Regions from separate parts of the Micromonospora sp. WMMD723 genome, predicted to be linked through region 2. Evidence: riboswitches for the same ligand, from Rfam matches in the RefSeq annotation. Region 2 holds a riboswitch; the other holds the start of a gene.
The links. Region 2 has a riboswitch for S-adenosylmethionine ahead of thrC (threonine synthase). Riboswitches for the same ligand answer to the same signal wherever they lie in the genome.

Region 1 (3,400 bases), 4.1 Mb from region 2:
GCCGACCAGCGCCAACTGGGAACGGGCCAGCGCCACCGCCTCCTCCTCGGGCAGCTTCTTGAGCCGGCGCAACGCCAGGGTGATGTTGCGCAGCACGGTCATGTGCGGGAACAGGTTGAACTGCTGGAAGACCATCCCGACGCGCTGCCGCAGGGCGTCCGGGTCGTCGCGCAGCACGCTGCGCCCGTCGAGCAGGACGTCACCGGAGTCCGGTTCGATCAGCCGGTTCACGGTGCGCAGCAGGGTGGACTTGCCGGAGCCGGACGGGCCGATGACGCAGGCCGTGGCGCCCCGGGCGACGTCCAGGTCGACGCCGCGCAGCACCCGGTTCGTCCCGAAGGCCAGGTGCACGTCGCGCAGGCCGAGGCTGACCGAGGTGGTGGTCGCGGTGCCGGTGCTCATCGGGGGTCCTCCCGGGTGGGGCGTGGTGGTGGAACGGTCGCGCCGGCCAGGGCCAGCCCGCCGTCGTCGTCAGGGTCGACGGTGGCTGTCCGACCCTGGCGCAGCCGGCGGTCGATGGCGTTGACCGCGTGCGTCAGCGGCACGGTCAGTAGCAGGTAGCACAGGCCGGCCAGCAGCAGCGCCGACTGGTTGCCGGTGTTGGCCGCGTAGTCCTGCCCGATCCGGAACAGCTCCCGCTGGCTGGCCAGCAGGCCGAGGAAGTAGACCAGGCTGGAGTCCTTGATCAGCGCGATCAGCTGGTTCACCCAGGCCGGCAGCACCCGGCGTACGCCCTGCGGGACGATCACCAGGCGCATCGCCTCACCCCAGGAGAAGCCCAGCGCGCGGGCCCCCTCCAGCTGCGCGGCCTCCACGCTCTGGATACCGGATCGGAAGATCTCCCCGATGTACGCGGCGGCGATCAGCGACAGCGCCAGGATGCCCAGCGGGTACGGGTTGGGGCCCCACACCTGCATGCCGAGCGGGGCCAGGCCGACGCCGATCAGCAGGATGGTGGCGGCGGCCGGCAGGCCCCGGAACACGTCGGTGTAGACCCGGGCCGGCCAGCGCAACCACCGGGTACGGGAGATGCCCGCCACGGCCAGCGCCATGCCCAGCACCGAGCCGAGCAGGGCGGCGGAGACCGCCAGGATCAGCGTGTTGGGCAGCCCGACGGTCAGCATCTCGGGCAGCGCCTCGCGCATGGCGTCCCCGTCGAAGAAGGTCTCCCACAGGGTGCTCAACGGATCCATGGTTCTCCTACCGCCCCGCTCGCTGGTCTGGTCGTACCGTCAGGAGGTGGCCGACGCCGACGGCGTCGCCGCGCCCGGGGCGGTGACGTCGCCGCTGCCGGGGGTGAAGCCGGCCGGGATCGGCCGACCCGGGTAGTACTGCTGCTGGAGCCGGGTCCAGGTGCCGTCGGCGATGACCTCGTCGAGGCCCTTGTCCAACGCCTCGCGCAGCGCGTCGTTGCCCTTGGCGACGGCGTACGCGGTGGGGGCCGGGCTCAACTCCGTGGCCGCAACCGTGATCTTGCCGTTGCTGTCGGCGGCCGACTTCTCGCCGATCTCGGCGGGGGCGATCCAGGCGTCGGCGGTGCCGGCCTTGAGCTGGTTGATCGCCCCGTTGTAGTCGGGCACCCGCACCGGGTCGAGCTTGCGGGAGGTGGCGTAGTCGTCCTGCACGGTGCCCTGCACGACCACCACCCGCTTGCCGGCGAGCTGGTCGAAGCCGGTGAGCGGGGAGCCGGCCGGGACGTCGAGGCCGAAGTAGCCGAAGTCGTAGCCGTTGCCGAAGTCGACGGTCTTCTTCCGGGCCTCGGTGACGGTGATCGAGGAGCTGCCGACGTCGTACTTGCGGTTGTTGACCTGGGACAGCAGCGCCGAGAAGTCGGTGCCGACGAACTCGACCTTCAGCCCGACCCTGCCGGCGACGGCGACGAGCAGGTCGTTGTCGAAGCCGGTGAACGTGCCGTCCTTGAGGTAGACGTTCGGTGGGGCGTCGGTGAGCGTGCCGGCGCGCAGCAACCCCGGCTGGAGCAGGCCGTACGGGTTGTCGGCCGCCTCGGAGTCGCCGCCGCAGGCGGTCAGCGCGGTGCCGGCGAGCAGGGCGGCGACGCCGAGCGCGGCGACCCGCGTCCAGGTGGCGCGGAACAGTCGGGGGGTGGTCAGGGCAGGAAGGAATCGCACGGGTGTCTCCGGAGGTGGTCGGGCGGCGGCGGACGCGCGCCGCCGACGGGATGCCCACCGGGCATCCCGCTGGGGTGTCACGGGAAGAGGGGTCCGACTAGCGGCGGCGACAGGAGTCGCTGTGCACCCGCATGAGGTCGACGTGCCGCCGCCTGACCAGCCGGACGCCGACGGACCGGACGCCGGATCGGGTCACGGCGGTGACGCCGTCGCCGGGTGGGTGGTTCGACACGGGTTCTCCCTGATCGGTGTCGACCTGGGGTGACCAGGCCACGCTTGCACCGGGTCGTTCACCGGTGCCTGGTCCTCACCCGGAGCACCCCACCGTGGCGGAGGGTTGCCGGCCAGCGAGCCGGGGCTTGACGCTGGCGCTCATGACCTGCCCGAAATCTAGCAGCAGCGACCGGCCGGTCGTCCACCCGTTATGACGGCCCTCACGTCCGCCCCTTACCGGCGGCCGGCCCGCGCGGTGGTCGTCGGGCGGCCCAGGACCTCGGCGTCGTAGCGGACCCGGGCCGCCTGCACCTCGGCGAGGTGGGTGGTGGCCCAGGCTTCCAGGCCGGAGACCAGGTCGAGCAGGCTGCGGCCGAGGTCGGTGAGGGCGTAGTCGACCCGGGGCGGGACGCTGGCGTGCACGGTACGGGTGACCAGGCCGTCGCGTTCCAGCCCGCGCAGGGTCTGGGTGAGCATCTTCTGGCTGATCCCGTCGATGTGCTCGGCCAGTTCGCTGTAGCGGCGTTCGCCGTCGGCGAGGGTGAGCACGACCAGCACGCTCCACCGGTCACCGATCCGGTCGATGACCTGCCGGCTGCCGCAGTCGCGCTGGAACGGGTCGGGTCTCATCTCTTTACTCTCCATCAGTGCGTCACAAACTTCAAGGTGCCTACTCTCTGCCGGGAAGTATCGGCTCCTACCTGCGCGTTGGCGAGTACGACAAGAGCACGCCACCCGAAGGAGAGCGCCATGTCCGTCGTCGTCACCGGGGCCACCGGCCACCTGGGCCGCCTGATCGTCGAATCCCTGCTGCGCCGGGGCGTACCCGCCGGGCAGGTCGTGGCCCTCGGCCGCTCCGTGGACCGGCTCGCCGACCTCGCCGACCGGGGCGTCGTGGTGCGGGCGGCCGACTACACCGACCCCGACTCGCTGCGTACCGCCTTCGCCGACGCCGAGAAGCTGATGTTCGTCTCCGGCAGCGAGGTCGGCCAGCGGGTGCCGCAGCACCACAACGTGATCGAGGCCGCCCGTCAGGCCGGCGTCGGCCTGGTCGTCTA
Region 2 (3,400 bases):
GGGCATCGGGTGCCACAGCGGTGCCTCGAAGCGTCGCCGGCAGAGCGGCGGGAGGTCGGGGGATTCCGTCGCCTCGACCATGGCCGCGATCCGGTAGAGGGCGTCGAGGGTGGGTTGATCGGTCCGGTCGATCGTCGCGATGTCCAGGGCCACGCCGCGAGTCTTCCCGTGGACGACACCGGGGGCCAGCGGTTTTCCGCTGGCCCCCGGTTCACGTTGGTCGGGAGGGACGTTCGCACAACGCCTCCGGCGTTGGGTCGCAAGAACTTGAAAAGTCTCCGGCGAAAGCCCTCCCGCACGGAGCATCTTCCGCCGCCCGGTTCCTGCCGTCAAGTCCTTCCCGGCGGGTTTTCACCACGCACCGCGAAAACCCGGTCACCCAGAGATCCACTCGGGCCATCCTGTGCCCATGATCGACACAGTGGGGCCGGAGAGGCGGTATCCCGGCCGACTGACACCGCAACCCGCACCCCGATGGGTCGACCACCCTGGCACGGACCGGGGGCGGGCCGACGCGGGGGCCGACACCGCGCACGGGGGCCGACACCGCGCCGGGTTCAGGAGAGGAGGCCGGCGTCGCGGGCGGCCCGCAGGGACGGCTTGATCCGGTGGGTGGGGCCGACCTGACCGGCGACCGCGTCGATGGTCTTCAGGCCCTCGCCGGTGTTGAAGACGACCGTCTCGGCGGTCGGGTCGAGCCGGCCGGACTCGACCAGCTTGCGCAGCACCGCCACGGTCACCCCGCCGGCCGTCTCGGCGAAGACGCCCGTGGTGCGGGCCAGCAGCCGGATGCCGGCGCGGATCTCGTCGTCGTCGACGTACTCCATCCAGCCGCCGGTACGCCGCACCGCCTCCAGGGCGTACAGGCCGGCGGCGGGGTCGCCGATGTTGAGGGACTTGGCGATGCCGGTCGGCCGGACCGGGGTGATGGTGTCGGTGTCGGCGTGCAGGGCGGCGGCGATCGGGTTGCAGCCGGCCGACTGGGCGCCGAACACCCGCCAGCCCCCGGCCGGGGCCTCGACCAGGCCGATCTCGACCAGCTCGGTGAACGCCTTGTCAATCTTGGTGAGCAGTTCGCCGGAGGCCATCGGGATGACCACCTGGGCCGGGATGCGCCAGCCGAGCTGCTCGGCCACCTCGTACCCGAGGGTCTTGGAGCCCTCGGCGTAGTAGGGCCGGACGTTGACGTTGACGAAGGCGGTGTCCTCGAACTCGTCGGTCTCCACCAGTTCGCCGCAGAGCCGGTTCACGTCGTCGTACGAGCCGTCGATGGCGACCAGGTCGCCGCCGTAGACGGCGGTGGTGATCACCTTGCCCTGCTCCAGGTCGCCCGGGATGAAGACCACCGAGGGTGCGCCGGCGCGGGCCGCGTGGGCGGCCACCGAGTTGGCCAGGTTGCCGGTCGAGGCGCAGGCGAACCGCTCGAAGCCGAGCGCCTTCGCGGCGGTGAGCGCCACCGAGACCACCCGGTCCTTGAACGAGTGGGTCGGGTTGGCGCTGTCGTCCTTGACCCACAGCGGCGCGCTGATGCCCAGCTCGGCGGCGAGGTGGGGGGCCGCCACCAGCGGGGTCAGCCCCGGGTCCAGGGTGACCCGGGTGGCCGGGTCCTGGCCGGCGGGCAGGAGGGCGGCGTACCGCCAGATGTTCTGCGGGCCGGCCTCGATCTGCTCGCGGGTGACGCGCGCCAGCGCGGCGGCGTCGTAGTCGACCTCCAGCGGGCCGAAACACTCGTAGCAGGCGTGCTGCGCGGCGAGCGGGTAGCGGGCGGAGCAGGCGCGGCAGACCAGGGCACGGGCGGGGCTGGCGGCGGTGTCGATACCGGGGGCGGCGAGCGTCGACGTCATGTCGATTCCTCTCATCTTTCCCCGCATCGCACCCTGCGGCGGGGACGGAATTGGCACCTGCCCCGCCGGACGCTCAGCGATGAGCGCGCGGGGTGGTTGCCGGGGCGTCGTCGGGCCGTATCCCTCAGCCCCTCTGGATGAGGTATGCAGTTGTGAGACCGAGTCTAGGCAGCTTCGCGGCCATCGCCCAGCCTGCTTCCCACGGTGTGAACCATGGCGTTGGCCACCCTGTCACCTGGCATCGGCCGGGCACCCCGGCCGACACCGGTGTTTCGGGGAAGTTTCCAGCTCAACACGTCCGTAAGCACCGGGCGGAGAAACCGTACGCCGGCCCCCCGGTCGGCCCCTGACGGCGCTCCGACAGGCCGACCCGGGCGGGCCGTGGAGCCGATGACCGGCATTGCCATCGATCAGTACGGTGCGGGTGATCTGATGTCGAGAGAGGACCCCCGGCAATGCGACGGATACCGTTGAGCCTCACCAGTCTCGCCCTGGTCTGCCTGCTCACCGCGTGCGGGGGTGAGCAGGGCACGAAGGACGGGGCGGCACCGACGGTCGGCCCGTCCGCCGAGCCCTCCACGGCCTCGGTGCTGAACGCGGCCACGGTCGAGCCGACGCCCACCGGCGTCGAGCCGACCCCGCAGAAGAAGAGCGCCCCCGCCACCGCCCCGGCGGTCACCACCACTGCCCCGGCACCGGTGGTCAAGGCTCCGTTGACCTGCGCTCATCTGGCGGGTGCCAGGCTCGGTAGCAGCAAGACGCCCTACAACGGCTATCCGGACTACCTGCCGTTGAGCGAGGGGCAGTGGTCGGGCGAGGACGGCGCGACCGTGACGCTCCAGAAGCCCTGCGGCATCGGCGACCTCGACGGCGACGGCGCGGACGACGCGGTCGGCGTGGTCTCGATCAACTCCGGGGGCAGCGGCACCTTCTACACCGTCGCGGTGTGGCGCAACAACGGTGGGCTGCCGGTGTTCCGGGCGCTGACCGATCTCGGCGACCGGACCCCGGTCGTGTCGGTGAGCGTGGCCGGACAGCGGGCCACCGTGGTCTGGTTGACCCGCAGCCCCAGCCGGGGCATGGCCGAGCTGGACATCAAGCGCACCTCGGTCTACAAGCTGTCCGGCAGCACGCTCGCCGAGGTGAGCCACACCGACGCTCCCTACAACCCCTGACCGGCCGGATGGCCGGGGCCGCCTGGTCGAGGCGGTCCCGGCCACCCGGGTCAGCGCGTCAGACCGACACCGAGGCGGGCTCGGAGACCGGGGCCGCCGGGGCGTCGGAGCGCCGGCGGCCGAGCAGCGTGTCGAGCGCCCAGGAACCCGGGCCGAGGACCGCGATCAGCAGGAACGACCAGCAGAACAGCGCGGACAGCTCGCCGCCGTTGCGCAGTGGCAGCAGGCCCTCCGGCTGGTGCACCACGAAGTAGGCGTACGCCATCGAGCCGGACGCGAGCAGCGCCGCGGGCCGGGTGAAGAGACCGGCCAGCACCAGCGCGCCGCAGACCAGCTGGATCAGCGCGGCCCACCAGCCCGGCCAAGCGCCGAGCGGGACGG

Region 1: linked by a shared signal. The riboswitch ahead of ACN261_RS23930 (ABC transporter substrate-binding protein) and the one ahead of thrC (threonine synthase) in region 2 are both predicted to bind S-adenosylmethionine.

What each region holds. Positions count from the first base shown of each region.
Region 1 covers NZ_JBMKNR010000001.1:5,500,167-5,503,566, forward strand. The annotation lists gene ACN261_RS23920 (amino acid ABC transporter ATP-binding protein) at 1-402, opposite strand, end outside; gene ACN261_RS23925 (amino acid ABC transporter permease) at 399-1,193, opposite strand; gene ACN261_RS23930 (ABC transporter substrate-binding protein) at 1,233-2,129, opposite strand; SAM riboswitch class IV at 2,397-2,509, opposite strand; gene ACN261_RS23935 (winged helix-turn-helix transcriptional regulator) at 2,577-2,972, opposite strand; gene ACN261_RS23940 (SDR family oxidoreductase) at 3,093-3,400, shown strand, end outside.
Region 2 covers NZ_JBMKNR010000001.1:1,370,346-1,373,745, forward strand. The annotation lists gene ACN261_RS06275 (GNAT family N-acetyltransferase) at 1-153, opposite strand, end outside; gene thrC (threonine synthase) at 558-1,844, opposite strand; SAM riboswitch class I at 1,853-1,988, opposite strand; gene ACN261_RS06285 (hypothetical protein) at 2,315-3,019, shown strand; gene ACN261_RS06290 (DoxX family protein) at 3,078-3,400, opposite strand, start outside.